DNA from 4 places in the Pseudomonas sp. JQ170C genome. Region 1 is predicted to be linked to each of the others. Evidence: predicted binding sites of a transcription regulator. Region 1 holds the regulator's gene; each other region holds the start of a gene.
What was found. The regulator sigma-54, encoded in region 1, starts transcription at its own class of promoters, with help from an activator protein. The targets are predictions, from matches to a motif close to ANTGGCATNNANNTTGCTNT.
Positions count from the first base shown of each region.

Region 2: flgB (flagellar basal body rod protein FlgB) is a predicted target of sigma-54. The motif match lies at 1,999-2,018, and genes of this name have one in related genera.
Region 3: U9R80_RS19285 (CmpA/NrtA family ABC transporter substrate-binding protein) is a predicted target of sigma-54. The motif match lies at 1,530-1,549, and genes of this name have one in related genera.
Region 4: U9R80_RS20130 (circularly permuted type 2 ATP-grasp protein) is a predicted target of sigma-54. The motif match lies at 2,200-2,219, and genes of this name have one in related genera.

Region 1 covers NZ_CP141608.1:1,139,816-1,144,339, forward strand. The annotation lists gene rapZ (RNase adapter RapZ) at 1-170, opposite strand, end outside; gene ptsN (PTS IIA-like nitrogen regulatory protein PtsN) at 174-638, opposite strand; gene hpf (ribosome hibernation-promoting factor, HPF/YfiA family) at 651-959, opposite strand; gene U9R80_RS05195 (RNA polymerase factor sigma-54) at 1,041-2,534, opposite strand; gene lptB (LPS export ABC transporter ATP-binding protein) at 2,714-3,439, opposite strand; gene lptA (lipopolysaccharide transport periplasmic protein LptA) at 3,440-3,964, opposite strand; gene lptC (LPS export ABC transporter periplasmic protein LptC) at 3,951-4,520, opposite strand.
Region 2 covers NZ_CP141608.1:1,625,520-1,630,043, forward strand. The annotation lists gene U9R80_RS07515 (chemotaxis protein CheV) at 30-959, shown strand; gene cheR (protein-glutamate O-methyltransferase CheR) at 1,010-1,837, shown strand; gene flgB (flagellar basal body rod protein FlgB) at 2,066-2,473, shown strand; gene flgC (flagellar basal body rod protein FlgC) at 2,477-2,920, shown strand; gene flgD (flagellar hook assembly protein FlgD) at 2,934-3,635, shown strand; gene flgE (flagellar hook protein FlgE) at 3,663-4,524, shown strand, end outside.
Region 3 covers NZ_CP141608.1:4,249,532-4,254,055, reverse strand. The annotation lists gene U9R80_RS19290 (ANTAR domain-containing response regulator) at 1-238, opposite strand, end outside; gene U9R80_RS19285 (CmpA/NrtA family ABC transporter substrate-binding protein) at 254-1,468, opposite strand; gene U9R80_RS19280 (quinone-dependent dihydroorotate dehydrogenase) at 1,620-2,642, shown strand; gene rmf (ribosome modulation factor) at 2,740-2,955, opposite strand; gene rlmKL (bifunctional 23S rRNA (guanine(2069)-N(7))-methyltransferase RlmK/23S rRNA (guanine(2445)-N(2))-methyltransferase RlmL) at 3,496-4,524, shown strand, end outside.
Region 4 covers NZ_CP141608.1:4,426,698-4,431,221, reverse strand. The annotation lists gene U9R80_RS20145 (LTA synthase family protein) at 1-1,185, shown strand, start outside; gene U9R80_RS20140 (hypothetical protein) at 1,329-1,565, shown strand; gene U9R80_RS20135 (ribonuclease E inhibitor RraB) at 1,755-2,087, shown strand; gene U9R80_RS20130 (circularly permuted type 2 ATP-grasp protein) at 2,252-3,661, shown strand; gene U9R80_RS20125 (alpha-E domain-containing protein) at 3,665-4,524, shown strand, end outside.

The DNA.
Region 1 (4,524 bases):
ACGGCCACTTTGGGCTGCATCAATTCGGTGTTGATCAGAGCGTTTTCGGCCAGTTGGGGTAACAACCCCGCGGGCAGGTTGTCGATGCAGTAGTAGCCGTTGTCCTCAAGGACAGCGAGGGCAGTACTCTTGCCGGAGCCAGACCGGCCGCTGACGATGATCAAGCGCATATATCAATGCTCGTTCTGTGCGTCCAGTACGACCTGGTACAGGGCTTCGCTGCTGTTGGCGGCGCGCAGTCTGTCACGTACGTCCTTGCGGTCGAGCATGCTTGCGATCTGGCGCAGCAGTTCCAGGTGCGCATCGGTAGCCGCTTCCGGAACCAGCAGGACAAACAGCAAATCGACTGGGGCGCCATCAATGGCGTCGTAGTCGATCGGTGCTTCCAGGTGTATCAGGGCGCTGATAGGCGATGAGCAGCCTTTGAGGCGGCAGTGTGGAATAGCGATGCCATTGCCAAATCCGGTAGACCCGAGTTTCTCCCGGGCAAACAGGCTTTCAAAAACGTCCTGCATCTCCAGGTCGGCAACTTCCCGGTCGATCAGGGTGGCGATTTCCTGGAGGACGCGCTTTTTACTGCCGCCCGGCACGTTCACGAGGGAACGGCCGGGGGTCAGGATGGTTTCAAGTCGGATCATGGATGAGGGGGATCAGCGGGCCGCTGCACCTTGCAGCAGGCTTTGCTGTTTTTCCTTGTGTTTTTTCAGTTGGCGGTCGAGCTTGTCAGTCAAGGCATCGATCGCTGCATACATGTCTGTGTGTTCGGCATTTGCTACAACTTCGCCGCCGGGAATAAACAGCGTTGCTTCAATTTTCTGCTGCAGCTTCTCGACCTTCATGATTACCGTCACATTGGTAATCTTGTCGAAGTGCCCCTCCAGTCGCTTCAGTTTCTGTTCGACATACTCACGCAGGGGCTGAGTGACTTCTACATGCTGTCCACTGATATTGACTTGCATACAGCTTCTCCTTTGTTGCCGGTGCATAAGAGGCAGGTGTTGCGCCTGCCACTGAACTGCGATGGCACACTTCAGGGGCCGTTACATCAATCGCTTGCGCTCGCTCGACGGTGCAATGCCGAGGGACTCGCGGTACTTGGCGACGGTGCGACGGGCTACCTGGATGCCTTGTGCCTCCAGTAAACCAGCGATCTTGCTGTCACTCAATGGCTTTTTCTGATTTTCAGCTGCAACCAGTTTTTTGATGATCGCGCGGATGGCTGTGGACGAGCATTCGCCGCCTTCTGAGGTGCTCACGTGGCTGGAGAAAAAGTACTTCAGCTCGTAGATGCCCCGTGGCGTATGCATGTATTTCTGGGTGGTCACCCGGGAAATCGTCGACTCGTGCATGCCCACCGCTTCGGCGATGTCGTGCAGCACCAGCGGCTTCATCGCTTCGTCGCCGTGGTCGAGGAAGCCCCGTTGATGTTCGACGATCTGGGTGGCGACCTTCATCAGGGTTTCGTTGCGGCTCTGCAGGCTCTTGATGAACCAGCGGGCCTCCTGCAACTGATTGCGCATGAAGGTGTTGTCGGCGCTGGTGTCGGCGCGACGGACGAAGCCTGCGTATTGCGGGTTGACCCGCAGGCGTGGCACGGCTTCCTGGTTAAGCTCGACCAGCCAGCGTTCGTTGTCCTTGCGTACGATCACGTCCGGGACAACATATTCGGGCTCGCTGGACTCGATCTGTGAGCCGGGGCGCGGGTTGAGCCTCTGGACCAGTTCGATCACCTGGCGCAGCTCGTCTTCCTTGAGCTTCATGCGGCGCATCAGTTGGCTGTAGTCGCGGCTGCCGAGCAGGTCGATATAGTCGCTGACCAGGCGCTGCGCCTCGGCCATCCACGGCGTGCTGGCGGGCAGCTGGCGCAGTTGCAGCAGCAGGCACTCGCTCAGGTTGCGTGCGCCGATGCCGGCGGGCTCGAATTGCTGGATACGATGCAGTACGGCCTCGACTTCATCGAGTTCGATATCCAGCTCGGGGTCGAAGGATTCGCAGACTTCTTCAAGTGTCTCGTCCAGGTAGCCCTGGTTGTTGATGCAGTCGATCAGCGTCACGGCGATCAGCCGGTCGGTGTCGGACATCGGCGCCAGGTTCAGCTGCCAGAGCAGGTGGCTCTGCAGGCTTTCACCGGCCGAGGTGCGGGTGGTGAAGTCCCACTCGTCATCGTCATTGCTGGGCAGGCTGCTGGCGCTGGTCTGGTAGATGTCTTCCCAGGCCGTGTCGACCGGCAGTTCGTTGGGAATGCGCTCGCTCCACTCGCCTTCTTCCAGGTTGTCCACGGTTTGCGTGGTTTCCTGGAAGCTGGTGTCCTGGGTTTCGGCGACAGGCTTGCTTTCGGCGTTATCGGCCATCGGGTCGCTGTTGTCGAAATCGTCGCCTTCTTCCTGGCGTTCGAGCATCGGGTTCGATTCCAGCGCTTCCTGGATCTCCTGTTGGAGGTCAAGGGTAGAAAGCTGGAGCAGACGGATGGCCTGTTGCAACTGCGGGGTCATCGTCAGTTGCTGGCCCATTCTTAGGACGAGCGATGGTTTCATGGCAGGGGCTAAACACCTTATTTGCCGGCGCACATGCGCCATCCACTACAAGGGCACCGAAGCGCCAACTTTAAGCAAATTATATGCCTGAAGTTGGAACGTTTGCCTAGGGTGCGGTAACAAATATGCCGCATTTCGCTGGATCAGCGGCCCATGGCAAACGCCTTGCTGCTTCGAACTTACAAGCGGAACTCGTGGCCCAGGTAGACCTCTTTAACCAGATCGTTGGCCAGGATGGTCTCTGCATCGCCTTCGGCAATCAGTTGGCCATCGTTGACGATGTAGGCGGTTTCGCAGATATCCAAGGTTTCACGGACGTTGTGGTCAGTGATCAGCACGCCAATGCCTTTGGCCTTGAGGTGATGGATGATCTGCTTGATGTCGCCGACCGAAATCGGGTCGACACCGGCAAAGGGTTCGTCGAGCAGGATGAACTTCGGGGCTGTGGCCAGTGCCCGGGCGATTTCCACCCGGCGCCGCTCACCCCCGGAAAGGCTCATGCCGAGGTTGTCGCGAATGTGGCTGATGTGGAACTCCTGCAGCAGGCTTTCCAGCTCTTTGCGGCGTCCGGCGGCATCGAGTTCCTTGCGGGTTTCGAGAATCGCCATGATGTTGTCGGCGACCGACAACTTGCGAAAGATCGATGCTTCCTGGGGCAGGTAGCCAATGCCGGCCCGGGCGCGCCCGTGCATCGGTTGGTGGCTGACATCCAGGTCGTCGATCAGGACGCGTCCCTGGTCGGCCTGGACCAGTCCGACGATCATGTAGAAGCAGGTGGTCTTGCCGGCGCCGTTAGGACCGAGCAGGCCGACGATCTGGCCGCTGTCGATGGACAGGCTGACGTCACGTACCACTTGCCGGCTCTTGTAGCTCTTGGCCAGGTGCTGGGCTTTGAGGGTTGCCATTTACTCGGCCTTCTTCTTCGGCTGGATCACCATGTCGATGCGTTGGCGCGGCGTGGTCACATTGCTGCCACGGCCGGCGGTCGCTACCTGGGACTTGGTGTTGTAGACGATCTTCTCGCCTTCGGTGGTGTTGCCTTCGTTTTCCACCTTGGCGCGATCGGTCAGTACAACCAGTTCTTTTTGCGACTGATACTGGATGGTGACGGCCCAGCCTTTCATCTTGTCCGGCTTGTCGGCGCTCTGCTGCTGCTCGAAGTAGGCGAGGTTGCCCACCGAAGTCACGACGTCGATGTCGCCGGAGTCGGCGCGGGTGATGGTCACGGTGTTGCCTTTGATCATCATCGAGCCCTGGGTGATGATGACGTCTCCGGTATAGGTGGCGACGCCTTTCTTGTCGTCCAGGTGTGCATTGTCGGCCTGGATGCGAATTGGCTGGTCACGGTCGGTCGGCAGGGCCCAGGCGCTCGCGCTTCCCAGTGCTGCGCTCAGGCTGAGCAAAAAGGGGAGGGTTTTAACGAGCCTCATACTGTCCTCTTACGTTGGACAGCAGGTCCATCCTGCCGTCTTTCAAATACGCTTTCATTCCGTTACCCGTAGTCACGCCATCGGCGCCGTCGATTCTAACGGCTTGCTCGGTTTGCGCATATTGCTTCTGCGGGAACACGGTCATGCGCGTGGTGGTAATAATGGTCGTGCGATTCTTTTCATCGGTGCGGGCAATCCGTACCGAGTCGATCAGTTCTACTTCGCTGCCGTCCGGGTTCACTTCGCCTTTCTCACTCTGGACGTGCCAGGGGAAGGTGGTGCCACGGTACATCTGCAGGTCTGGCTTGGTCAGCAAGGTCACTTCGCTGACCTTGAGGTGTTCGACCTTGTCGGCCGTCATTTCATACTGCAGCTTGCCGTCAGGCAGGAACTGCACGCTGTGGGCGTTGGTTGCGTAGTAGTCGATGGCGTTTTCATCGACAGTGGCCACCGGTTTGTCGAGAAAACTCTCGGGGCCGATGTTCCAGTAGCCGACTGCGACCAGCAATGCGGCAATCACACTGAACAGCGCAATGGTGCGGATTTTCTTGAACATTTGT
Region 2 (4,524 bases), 490 kb from region 1:
GCTCGAAGCACAGGGTGAAGGAGTCTGGCATGGCGGGTGTAATGGATTCGGTGAACCAGCGCACGCAGCTGGTGGGGCAGAATCGCCTTGAGCTGCTGCTGTTTCGACTCAATGGGGATCAGCTCTACGGGATCAACGTGTTCAAGGTGCGGGAGGTGCTGCAATGCCCACCGCTCACGGTGCTGCCCAAGTCAAATCCGGTAGTGCGCGGCGTCGCCAATATCCGCGGGGCAACCATTCCGATCCTCGATCTGGCGATGGCGACCGGCATGCCGGGCCTGCGTGAAGAAACCAGCAAGAGCTTCGTGATCATCACGGAGTACAACACCAAGACCCAGGGCTTTCTGGTGCACTCGGTGGAGCGCATCGTCAACATGAACTGGGAAGAGATCCATCCGCCACCCAAGGGTACCGGTCGCGATCACTACCTGACCGCAGTGACCCGGGTCGACAACAAGATGGTCGAGATCATCGACGTGGAGAAGGTGCTTGCCGAAGTGGCGCCGACCTCCGAGGCGATCTCTGCTGGCGTGGTCGATGCCGAGGTGCAGGACAAGGCGGTGATGTTGCGGGTGTTGACGGTCGATGACTCATCGGTGGCGCGCAAGCAGGTCAGCCGTTGCCTGCAGACGGTGGGGGTCGAGGTGGTGGCGCTCAATGACGGTCGCCAGGCGCTCGAATACCTGCGCAAGCTGGTGGATGAGGGCAAGCGTCCGGAAGAAGAGTTCCTGATGATGATCTCCGATATCGAGATGCCGGAAATGGACGGCTACACCCTGACCGCCGAGATCCGCAACGACCCGCGCATGCAAAAGCTGCACATCATCCTGCATACTTCGCTTTCCGGGGTATTCAACCAGGCGATGGTCAAGAAGGTCGGTGCCGATGACTTTCTGGCCAAGTTCAAGCCCGACGACCTCGCTCAACGTGTCGTCGATCGCATCAAGGCTACGCACTAACGGCCAGGGGTTTGCCCCTGGCGGTTCACACGATTTAAGAGGCGGCATCATTGTCTACGGGTAATTTGGATTTCGAACAGTTCCGGGTCTTCCTGGAAAAAGCCTGTGGCATCCTGCTGGGCGAAAATAAGCAGTACCTGGTCTCCAGCCGTCTCAACAAGCTGATGGAGCAGCAGGGCATCAAGTCCCTGACCGAACTGGTGCAGCGCATTCAGAGCCAGCCGCGCAGTGGCTTGCGCGAGCAGGTGGTGGATGCCATGACCACCAACGAAACCCTGTGGTTTCGCGACACCTACCCGTTTGAAGTGCTCAAGAACAAAGTCCTGCCCGAGCAGATCAAGGCCAACCCCGGCCAGCGCCTGCGCATCTGGTCGGCGGCCTGTTCCTCGGGGCAGGAGCCGTACTCGATCTCCATGGCCATCGACGAGTTCGAGCGCAGCAACATCGGCCAGTTGAAGATGGGCGCGCAGATTGTGGCCACCGACTTGTCCGGGACCATGCTGACCAACTGCAAGTCGGGCGAGTACGACAGCCTGGCGATCGCCCGTGGCTTGTCCCAGGAGCGGTTGCAGCGCTACTTCGATGTGAAGGGGCCGGGACGCTGGGCGGTCAAGGCGCCGATTCGCAGTCGCGTGGAGTTTCGCTCCTTCAACCTGCTCGACAGCTACGCAAGCCTGGGCAAGTTCGACATCGTGTTCTGCCGCAACGTGCTGATCTACTTCTCGGCCCAGGTCAAGAAAGACATCCTGCTGCGCATTCACAGCACCCTCAAGCCAGGTGGGTACCTGTTCCTTGGCGCGTCCGAAGCGCTGAACGGCTTGCCGGAGCACTACCAGATGGTCCAGTGCAGCCCGGGCATCATCTACCAGGCCAAATAACCGTAGGAGCGGGCTTGCCCCGCGATGCGATGTAACTGCTGGATCGCTATCGCGGGGCAAGCCCGCTCCCACGCGCCACCAAATTGCCGCTTCGGCGGAAAGCCTTTGCCGCTTTTCTGACATCGTTGCGCTCAGAGCCCCGTATTTACGGGGCTTTGTTTTTTGGCATGGCTCTTGCTCTAGCTCTGCCAACGATTTATCCGGTCAACCTTTGAAGGTTTCCCCGACATGAGCATCAGCTTCGACAAAGCGCTCGGCATTCACGAAAAAGCACTGGGCTTTCGCGCTCAGCGTGCCGAAGTGCTGGCCAACAACATCGCCAACGCCGACACGCCCAACTACAAGGCGCGCGATCTGGACTTCGCCTCGGTGCTGGCCGCCGAAAGCCAGAAGACCAAGGGCGGCCACTTTGCCCTGGACCGCACCAACAGCCGGCACATCGAGGCCGAAGGTATGAGCATGGGTGACGAAACCCTGCAGTACCGCACGCCCATGCAGCCGTCGATCGACCAGAACACCGTCGACGCCCAGCTCGAACAATCGAGCTATGCCGAAAACGCCGTGGGCTTCCAGGCCAGCTTCACGCTGCTCAACAGTAAATTCAAAGGGCTGGTATCGGCCCTGCGCGGAGAATAAGTCATGTCCCTCGCCAGTGTTTTCAACATTGCCGGTAGCGGCATGAGTGCCCAGACCACGCGTCTGAACACCGTCGCTTCAAACATCGCCAACGCCGAGACCGTGTCGTCGAGCATCGACCAGACCTACCGTGCCCGTCACCCGGTATTTGCCACCACCTTCCAGCAGGCCCAGGGCGGCGTCAGCCAGTCGCTGTTCCAGGATCAGGGCGAGGCCGGCCAAGGCGTGCAGGTGCTCGGTGTGGTCGAAGACCAGAGCAACCTTGAAGCGCGCTATGAGCCCAACCACCCGGCGGCGAACAAGGACGGCTACGTTTATTACCCGAACGTCAACGTGGTCGAGGAAATGGCCGACATGATCTCTGCCAGTCGCTCGTTCCAGACCAACGCCGAGTTGATGAACACGGCCAAGACCATGATGCAGAAAGTACTGACCCTGGGTCAGTGATAGGAGCATCAGCATGAGCACAACCGATTCGGTCAACAACGTCAGCAACTCGGTGTTGCAGTCCCTGCAGAAGCAGGAAACCACCGGCAACAGCAAGACCGGCACCGCCGGCAGCGCCCTGGGCAAGGATGCGTTCCTGCAGTTGCTGGTCACCCAGATGAAACACCAGAACCCACTGGACCCGCAGGAAAACGGCGAGTTCGTCGCCCAGTTGGCACAGTTCAGCAGCCTGGAAGGTATCGAGTCGCTCAACAGCTCGGTCAGCACCATTGGCGGTGCCTTCCTGTCGTCCATTGCCCTGCAGGCCTCTTCGCTGGTCGGGCGCAATGTGATGGTGCAGACCGACAAGTCGGTCGTCGATACCAGCAAGGACATGAAAGGCTCGATCAACCTGACCTCGTCCAGCACCCTGACCACCGTCGGCATCTACGACAGTGACGGTGAGCTGGTGCGCACGCTGGACCTGGGCAGCCAGAAGGGCGGCCAGGTGGACTTCACCTGGGACGGCAAAAACAGCGACGGCGAAGTGGCACCTGCCGGTACGTATACCTTCAAGGCCTCCGGCACCATCGAAGGCGTGGCTACCAACATGACCACCAACCTGCCGGCGTCGGTCAGCAGTGTGACCATGGGCAGCAACGGTTCGGAAATGATGTTGAACCTGTCCGGGCTTGGCAGCATCGCGCTGTCGAAAATTCAATCGATTGGAATCTAGGGCCGATATCGCGGCAGGAGTGAGCATATGTCTTTCAATATCGGCCTTAGCGGTCTTTATGCAGCAAACAAGGCCCTGGGCGTAACCGGCAACAACATCGCCAACGTTGCCACCACCGGCTTCAAATCGTCGCGCGCCGAATTCGCCGACCAGTACGCCTCGTCCATCCGTGGCACCAGCGGCAAGACCGCCATGGGCAGCGGCGTGACCACTGCGGCAATCTCGCAGATGTTCACCCAGGGCAACTTCACCGGTACCGGCCAGAGCCTGGACCTGGCCATCGACGGCAGCGGCTTTTTCGCCATGAACGACAACGGCTCGCGGATCTACACCCGTGCCGGTGCGTTCTACAGCGACAAAGAAGGCTACGTCGTCAACGCCCAGGGTGCCAATCTGCAGGGTTACGGTGTGGATGCCGACGGCAAGATCGTTCCGGGTGCACTCATCGACCTCAAGATCGACACCTCGAACCTGTCGCCCAACCCGACCGGTCGCATCAACGAATCGCTCAACCTGAACTCCAGTGCCACGGAGCCGAAGGTCACCCCGTTCTCGCCATCGGAAGTCGGTAGCTACAACTACACCTTCAACACCGACGTGTACGACAGCCAGGGCAATGCCCACCAGCTCAACCAGTATTTCGTCAAGGACGCGGCCAGCAACTCCTGGACCATGTACACCACCGTCGATGGCCGCAACCCGGGTGACCCGTCGCTGAGCACCCCGCTGGTCAACAAGCTGCCGTTCAAGTCCGACGGCACCCTGGACACCGCGTCCATGACTGCGGGCGCGGTTCCAGGTGGCCTGACCATCGCCGAGAACAAGACCTTCCAGCTCAATGGCTGGACCCCGGCCGAGAAGAACGCCGCCGGGGGCTGGGTTGCCAATG
Region 3 (4,524 bases), 2.8 Mb from region 1:
TGAACATGACGATCGGCCGTGGCCGGTCGCGGCTGACCAGGATCACTTGCTCCATGACATCCCGGCCGGGTGACTCGGTATCGATCAGCACAACGTCCGGACGCACCGTTTCGACGCGCGCCGGCAAGTCGATGGTCAACCCCGACTCTTCGATCACCTCGAAACCCGCCTCGACCAGCGCGGCCTTCAGGCGCCCGACTTTTTTCTCGGTGTCATCGATCAACAGGATTCGCAACATCGTGGCGTCTCCCTGTCAGTGGTGGGCAAGCGCGGCGGGTGAGTCGGCCAGCGCGTGAAGGCGGAAGCTGCGGGCATAGGCGGCCGGGTCGCTACCGTCCCACGCGATGCCGTCGATCAACAGGCTGCTGCGCATGTTCCGGACGTCGCAGGGCACACCAAGGGCGCTGGCGGCGTCGCGGTACAGCGCCAGTTGCTGCACCTGCCGGGCCACGCCGAGGTAGTCCGGGTCCTCACGTAGCAGGCCCCAGCGGCGGAACTGGGTCATGAACCACATGCCATCGGAAAGGTAGGGCAGGTTGGCGCGCCCCTGATCGTGCAGGCTCAGGGCGCAGGGGTCGTGCCAGTGATTGCCCAGGCCATCGTGGTAGTCGCCGAGCAGGCGCGGTTCGATGCTGGCGAGGGGGGCGTCCAGGTAGGCCTTGCCACTGAGCAGTTGCGCCGTGCTGCGGCGGTTTTCCGGGCTGTGCTCGATAAAGCGGCTGGCCGCCAGAATGGCCATGACCAGGGACCGGGCCGTGTTGGGGTATTGCTCGACAAAGGCGCGGGTGCACCCCAGGACCTTTTCCGGGTGATCGGGCCAGATCGACTGGCTGGTGGCCAGGGTGAAGCCGTTGCTCTGTTCGACAGCGTCGGCCGACCACGGCTCGCCGGCGCAGAAGCCGTCGATGCGCCCGGCCTTCAGGTGGGCAGTCATCTGTGCCGGAGGCACCACTACGCTGTTGACGTCATGCAGCGGGTGGATGCCCTGGCTGGCCAGCCAGTAATACAGCCACATGGCATGGGTGCCGGTGGGGAAGGTCTGGGCGAAGGTCAGTTTTGTGCTGCTTTGGTGCACGAAGCGCTCCAGTGCCTCGGGACTGGTCACGCCCTGGCGCTGCAACGCTGAAGACAGGTTGATGCCCTGGGCGTTCTGGTTCAGCCCCATCAGCACCGCCATGTCGGTGGCGCTGGTGCCGCCAATGCCCAGGTGCACGGCATAGATCAGTCCGTACAGGCTGTGGGCGGCATCCAGTTCGCCGCTGACCAGTTTGTCGCGCAGCCCGGCCCAGGAGCTCTGGCGCTTGAGGTTGAGGGTCAGCCCGTAAGGCTGGGCAAAGCCCTGGGTGGCGGCGACCACCACCGAGGCACAGTCGCTCAGGGCCATGAAGCCGATGTCCAGGCTGTGCTTCTCTGGCGCATCGCTGCCGTTGACCCAGGCCAGGGGAGTAGGGGGGAAGTCGTTGTTCACAGTGTCGCGCCTGTATCGAAGGTCAGGCCGTGCCGTTTGCGAGGCTGGCGTTACTGTCGACAAAGCAACGCATATGCCAAGGCGGCCCTGTCCCCCGGACGACGCCACGGCTATAATCGCCCCCCTCACTCACGTCGAGCTAAGCCCGCCCATGTATACCCTGGCCCGCCAGCTGCTGTTCAAGCTCTCCCCGGAGACCTCCCATGACCTGTCCCTGGACCTCATCGGCGCCGGTGGCCGCCTGGGCCTGAACGGGTTGCTGACCAAAGCCCCGGCTTCTGTGCCGGTGACGGTCATGGGCCTGGAGTTCGCCAACCCGGTAGGGCTGGCGGCAGGATTGGACAAAAACGGTGCGGCCATCGACGGCTTTGCCCAGTTGGGTTTCGGTTTTGTCGAGATCGGTACGGTGACGCCCCGTCCGCAGCCAGGCAATCCCAAGCCGCGACTGTTCCGCCTGCCTGAGGCCGAAGCAATCATCAACCGCATGGGCTTCAACAACCTGGGCGTCGACAACCTGATCAACCGGGTACGGGCGGCCAAGTACCGCGGCGTACTGGGTATCAACATCGGCAAGAACTTCGACACCCCGGTCGAACGTGCGGTGGACGACTACCTGATTTGCCTGGACAAGGTCTACGACCACGCCAGCTACATCACCGTCAATGTCAGCTCACCCAACACCCCGGGCCTGCGCAGCCTGCAGTTTGGCGACTCGCTCAAGCAGTTGCTCGACGCACTGGCCGAGCGCCGTGGGCAACTGGCCGGGCAGTATGGCAAGCACGTTCCCCTGGCGATCAAGATCGCCCCGGACATGAGCGACGAAGAAACGGCACTGGTGGCCAGTGCCCTGGTCGAGTCGGGCATGGACGCGGTGATCGCCACCAATACCACCCTGGGCCGCGAAGGGGTCGAAGGCCTGCCGTTTGGCGATGAAGCCGGTGGCTTGTCGGGAGCGCCAGTGCTGGAGAAGAGCACGCATATCGTCAAGGTGCTGTCGGGCGAGCTGGGCGGCAAGTTGCCGATCATCGCTGCAGGCGGGATCACCGAAGGCAAGCATGCCGCGCAGAAAATCGCTGCCGGCGCCAGCCTGGTGCAGATCTACTCGGGGTTCATCTACAAGGGGCCTGCGCTGATTCGCGAGGCTGTCGACGCTATCGCCGCGCTGCCGCGCTAACGGCACGGGCATAAAAAAGGGCCCCTTGAAGGGGCCCCTGGGCCTTAGCCCGCCGCCCGGATGGGGCGCGCATGGTTAATCGAATTCAGATCCTCGTTCAGCCAACGGCGTGAAGTTCGTTGAGTCTATGAATACCCGCAGTGCCGGTCATACCGTCCCAGTTGTCGCCGCGTCCTTCGCGCCAGCCATTGATCCATGCCTGGCGTACAGACGGTAGAGTAAAGGGGCAAAGCTCGCGGGATTTGCCGGTGACCCCATATTGGTAGCCACGTGAAAATGCTCGTTCCAACGGATCACGCTTAAGTCTTCTCATAGGGTGTTGCCCTCACTTGTTGACTGTAATGTCCCGTCGGCCTCTAGGAGGCCGGGCAGAATCGTTCTGCCGGTTTGCGCTCGCTGCCGGCGTCGCGAGCGAAAGTGTTGCCCCGTTGCGGTGACAACCTGAGATGAGTTCTAACCAATGCACGACACAGTGTGAATGATCGTTTTGTCATAAGGACGTAACGTTTCTGAGGGTCAAAGGATAAGTAAATAATTGCGTCAGAGAAGGATTTGACGCAAAGCCCGCTATGATCAGGGTTTGATAAGAATTGAAGTCACTTGGCCATTGCCGAGAGATAATTTGTAACAAGGCAGTCATTACGACGAAGGGTCATTTTTCACCCTGACAATCGTGAAATTTTCATTCTGCCCGGCAATCAAAGACTTTTTACCCCAGGTGGAAGGTCGGGTTTTCCGGGTGGCCCGGCACTGATGCAGTGCCATTCGAGCGCTCGCTGGAAAGGCGTTCGATTAAACATCGGCAGGGCAATGCGCTTGTCCTCCACTTTTTGCTCAAGGCACTGGATACCTCATGTCGGACCGTTTCGAACTCTACCTTACCTGCCCCAAAGGCCTTGAAGGCCTGCTTGCCGAAGAAGCCCGCGGCCTTGGCCTTGAAGAGGTGCGCGAGCACACCTCCGCCATCCGCGGCTCGGCCGACATGGAAACCGCCTATCGGTTGTGCCTGTGGTCACGCCTGGGCAACCGCGTGTTGCTGGTGCTCAAGCGCTTCAACATGAAGAACGCCGATGACCTCTACGACGGTATCCACGAGGTCGAGTGGCAGGATCATCTGGAGCCAAGCGGCTCGCTGGCCGTGGAGTTCAGCGGGCATGGCTCGGGCATCGACAACACCCACTTCGGTGCGCTCAAGGTCAAGGACGCCATTGTCGACAAGCTGCGTACCCGCGATGGCGAGCGGCCGTCGGTCGACAAGCTCAACCCGGACCTGCGCGTTCATCTGCGCCTGGAGCGCGGCGAAGCCATTCTCTCCCTGGACCTTTCCGGTCACAGCTTGCACCAGCGTGGCTACCGCTTGCAGCAAGGTGCCGCACCGCTCAAGGAAAACCTGGCTGCCGCTGTCCTGATCCGTGCTGGCTGGCCGCGCATTGCCGCCGAAGGGGGCGCCCTGGCCGACCCGATGTGCGGTGTGGGTACGTTCCTGGTCGAGGCCGCGATGATCGCTGCCGACATCGCCCCGAACCTCAAGCGCGAACGCTGGGGCTTCAGTGCCTGGCTCGGCCACGTGCCGGCGCTGTGGCGCAAGCTGCATGACGAGGCACTGGCCCGGGCCCAGGCTGGCCTGGCCCGTCCACCGCTGTGGATTCGCGGTTACGAGGCTGATCCGCGGCTGATCCAGCCGGGACGCAACAACGTCGAGCGTGCGGGCCTGAGCGACTGGGTGAAGATCTACCAAGGTGAAGTGGGCACCTTCGAGCCGCGTCCCGACCAGAACCAGAAAGGCCTGGTGATCTGCAACCCGCCCTACGGTGAGCGCCTGGGTGACGAAGCCAGCCTCCTGTACCTCTACCAGAACCTGGGCGAGCGCCTGCGCCAGGCT
Region 4 (4,524 bases), 2.7 Mb from region 1:
GACTTCACCCCGCCGGCCGACAATACCCTGCCGATCAAGAACGTCGTGGTGATCCTGATGGAGAGCTTCGCCGGCCACTCGGTGGGCGCGTTGGGCAGCCCGAACAACATCACCCCGTACTTCGACAAGCTGGCCAAAGAAGGCCTGCTGTTCGACCGCTTCTTCTCCAATGGCACCCATACCCACCAGGGCATGTTCGCCACCATGGCCTGCTACCCGAACCTGCCAGGTTTCGAGTACTTGATGCAGACCCCCGAGGGCGGCCACAAATTGTCCGGCCTGCCAGCCTTGCTCAGCGCCCGTGACTACGACGATGTCTACGTCTACAACGGCGACTTTGCCTGGGATAACCAGTCGGGCTTCTTCGGCAACCAGGGCATGACCACCTTCATCGGCCGCAATGACTTCGTCAATCCGGTGTTCTCCGACCCGACCTGGGGTGTGTCCGACCAGGACATGTTCGACCGTGGCGCCGAAGAACTGGCCAAGAACTACGGCAAGAAACCGTTCTATGCGCTGCTACAGACCCTGTCCAACCACACGCCGTACGCGCTGCCCAAGGATCTTCCGGTAGAGCCTGTGACCGGCCAGGGCCGTCTGGACCAGCACCTGACCGCCATGCGCTACTCCGACTGGGCCCTGGGCCAGTTCTTCGAGAAGGCGCGCAAGGAGCCGTACTTCAAAGAGACCCTGTTCGTCATCGTCGGCGACCACGGCTTCGGTAACCACCAGCAGGTCACCGAGCTGGACCTGGGGCGTTTCAACGTACCGCTGCTGCTGATTGCCCCCGGCATTCAGGAGAAGTTCGGCGCGGTGAACCACACCGTGGGAACCCAGATCGACATCGTGCCGACCATCATGGGTCGACTGGGCGGCGAAACCCGTCACCAGTGCTGGGGCCGTGATCTGCTGAACCTGCCGGCTGGCGATGAGGGCTTCGGCATGATCAAGCCATCGGGCAGCGAGCAGATTGTCGGCCTGATCAAGGGTGATCGCATCCTGATCGAGTCCAAGGATATGTCGCCGCGCATGTATCGCTATCAGCTGGGCGCCAACTTCAAGGCCGAGCTGATCGAAAGCCCGGACCAGAAGGACCTGACTCACAAGCTTGAGTCGTTCATCCAGACCGCCACCAAGAGCTTGATGGACAACACGGCAGGTGTCGTCCACGGCATTCCTGAGTAAGCGCCAGTCCTGTACTGAAAAAAGAGGCCCATCGGGCCTCTTTTTTTTGGCCGATGGCGCGTTGCGGCTGAACATTCACCTGCGCCGCGGGTCAACGGAAGGTAGGTCGATTCACCCTGAGTGTCCGTACTGAGGAGAATCCAATGAAAGCGTGGGAAATTACTTTTGTTGATCAAAAGGGCGAGCGTACCTCGCTCCCCGTCACCTGTGAGCAACAGCCCAGTGTCGAAGAGGCCGCGCGGCTGATTCGCTCCCACCTCTTTCCGGTCATGGACGAACTGGACCTCAATGATTTCCAGGACCGCGCCAGCGCACCCACCGCCAAGTGGCTCAAAGAGCAGAGCGGTGTGGAGATCACCTCCATCACGGAAAAGCCCTGAGCCCGCTGTTTTCTGGCACAGCTGTCAACTTGCCGCTACGCTGCAATCAAGGTCGGGTCGTTTTTTGTAACAGCCTGGGCTTGCCGATCCACGTCATGCATCAGCTCGAATTGCCCCCGCACAGCTTGTGTGGCGGGCAGGTGCGTTTTGCACTGAAAGTCTATCCATCGGTAGTTAGGAGGACGATTCATGAGCAGCCAATACGAGGACATCAGCAGCACCGTATTGCGACAGATGAAAGAGGGTGGTTTCAACTTCGCCCAGATTCATCCCATCGAGTTTTATGCGGTATTTCCCGATGAGGCACGGGCACGACGGGCAGCAGGACAGTTTCGCGGGGAGTCGCTGAGCGCACAGGTGCGCGAGCGCGACGACGGTGCCTGGCACCTGGAATTGAGCAAAGTGATGTATGCCACCTATGGCGGTATCGGCGAATTCGAGCAGGACTTCGAAGCGGTGATCGCGCCGTTGGGTGGGGAAATCGAAGGCTGGGGCGTGAAACAGGAGCGCCCGCTGGCCTGAACAACGCTTCGCAATGAGGCGTTGAACGCAAAGCAATCGAAGCGGTTGCACACATCTGGTGCAACCGCTTTGCGTTTTAAATACAACCTATTGAAATCCAAGGAGTTATGCCGCTGGCACGGGGCTTGCGATAGCTCAGGTGCACGGGTGACAAGGAGTTCGGCATGATCCGCACCTTTTATGACGAGATGTACAGCGCAGACGGCCATGTCCGTCCGCACTACCGGGAGTTCGCCCGCTGGTTGGCCGACACCCCGCCGGAACTGCTGGCGCAACGTCGGCGCGAGGCCGACCTGCTGTTTCACCGCGCCGGCATCACCTTCACCCTCTACGGCGACGAGCAGGGCACCGAGCGCCTGATCCCCTTCGACACCATTCCCCGCAGCATCCCGGCCAGTGAGTGGCGGGTGGTGGAGCGGGGCTGTATCCAGCGGGTCAAGGCGCTCAACTTGTTCCTGGCCGACCTCTACCATGGCCAGCGGATCATCCGCGCCGGGATCATTCCCGCCGAACAGGTTCTGGCCAACGAGCAGTACCAACTGGCAATGCAGGGGCTGGACCTGCACCGCGATATCTATGCACACATCTCCGGCGTCGACCTGGTGCGTGATGGCGACGGCAGCTACTACGTGCTCGAAGACAACCTGCGCACCCCCAGTGGTGTGAGCTACATGCTCGAAGATCGCAAGATGATGATGCGGCTGTTCCCCGAACTGTTCGCGGCCCAGCGCATCGCGCCGATCGACCACTATCCCAACCTGCTGCTCGACACCCTCAAAAGCGCGAGCCCCCTGGATAACCCGAGCGTGGTGGTACTCACGCCGGGGCGTTTCAACAGCGCATTTTTCGAGCATGCCTTCCTGGCCCGGGAAATGGGCGTCGAACTGGTCGAGGGGGCGGATCTGTTTGTGCGTGACGAGCGGGTGTTCATGCGCACCACCGACGGCCCCAAGGCAGTGGATGTGATCTACCGGCGCCTGGACGACGCCTTCCTTGATCCGCTGGCCTTCAATCCCGAGTCGATGCTTGGGGTGCCCGGGCTGCTCTCGGCCTATCGTTGCGGCAACGTGGTGCTGGCCAATGCCATTGGTACCGGGGTGGCCGACGACAAGTCGATCTATCCCTACGTCACCGACATGATCCGCTTCTATCTGGACGAAGAGCCCATTCTCAAGAACGTGCCGACCTGGCAGTGCCGCAAGCCCGAAGAGTTGTCCCATGTGCTGGCGCATCTGCCAGAGCTGGTGGTCAAGGAAACCCAGGGGTCGGGCGGCTACGGCATGCTGGTGGGGCCTGCGGCGACCCGCGCCGAAATCGAGGCCTTCGCCGCGCGAATCAAGGCCCGGCCCGCGGCCTACATCGCCCAGCCGACGCTGTCGCTGTCGACCTGTCCGACCTTCGTGGAAAACGGCATCGCGCCCCGTCATATCGACCTGCGTCCCTTCGTGCTCAGCGGTCGGGAAACCCGCGTGGTGCCCGGCGGCCTGACCCGGGTGGCGCTGCGTGAAGGCTCGTTGGTGGTCAACTCGTCCCAGGGCGGCGGTACCAAGGACACCTGGGTGGTCGAGGATTAAGTCATGTTGAGTAGAACTGCCTCTGATTTGTACTGGATGTCGCGTTACCTGGAGCGGGCGGAAAACCTCGCGCGCATGCTCGATGTCAGCTATTCGCTGTCGCTGATGCCCCAGGACGGCCGGGGCGACGGCCTGGATGAAGTGGCCATGCCGTTGTTGATCACCGGCACGCTGGACGACTATCTGGAACGCCATGGCCAGTTGCACGCCGAACGCCTGCTGCACTTCTTCGCCCTGGACCCGGACAACCCGGCCAGTATCTACAGCTGCCTGGGCGCGGCCCGCGCCAGTGCCCATGCGGTACGGGGGCGGATCACCGCCGACATGTGGGAAAACATCAACGCCACCTGGCTCGAGATTCGCGGTATTGCCGAGCAGGGCCTTGGCCGGTACGGCATGAGCCGTTTCTGCGAATGGATCAAGGAGCGCTCCCACCTGTTCCGCGGTGCCACCTACGGCACGATCATGCGCAACGATGCGTTCCGCTTCATCCGCCTGGGCACCTTCATTGAGCGCGCCGACAACACCCTGCGCCTGCTGGACGCCCGCTACGAGATGCTTGGCGAGGAGGCCGAGGCGGTCAGCGACAGTTCCGCCCGGGGCTATTACCAGTGGAGTGCCTTGTTGCGGGCGCTGTCTTCATTCGAGGCTTACACCGAGATTTATCGCGATGCGCCCGCGGCACGGCATGTGGCCGAACTGTTGTTGCTGCGCGCCGATGTGCCGCGCTCGCTGCGTGCCTGCACCGAAGAAATCGACCTGATCCTGGCCAGCCTGCCGGGCAGCAACGGCCGTGCCGCGCAGCGCCTGGCAGCCGAAGTCGATGCGCGCCTGCGCTACACCGGGATCGACGAGATCCTTGC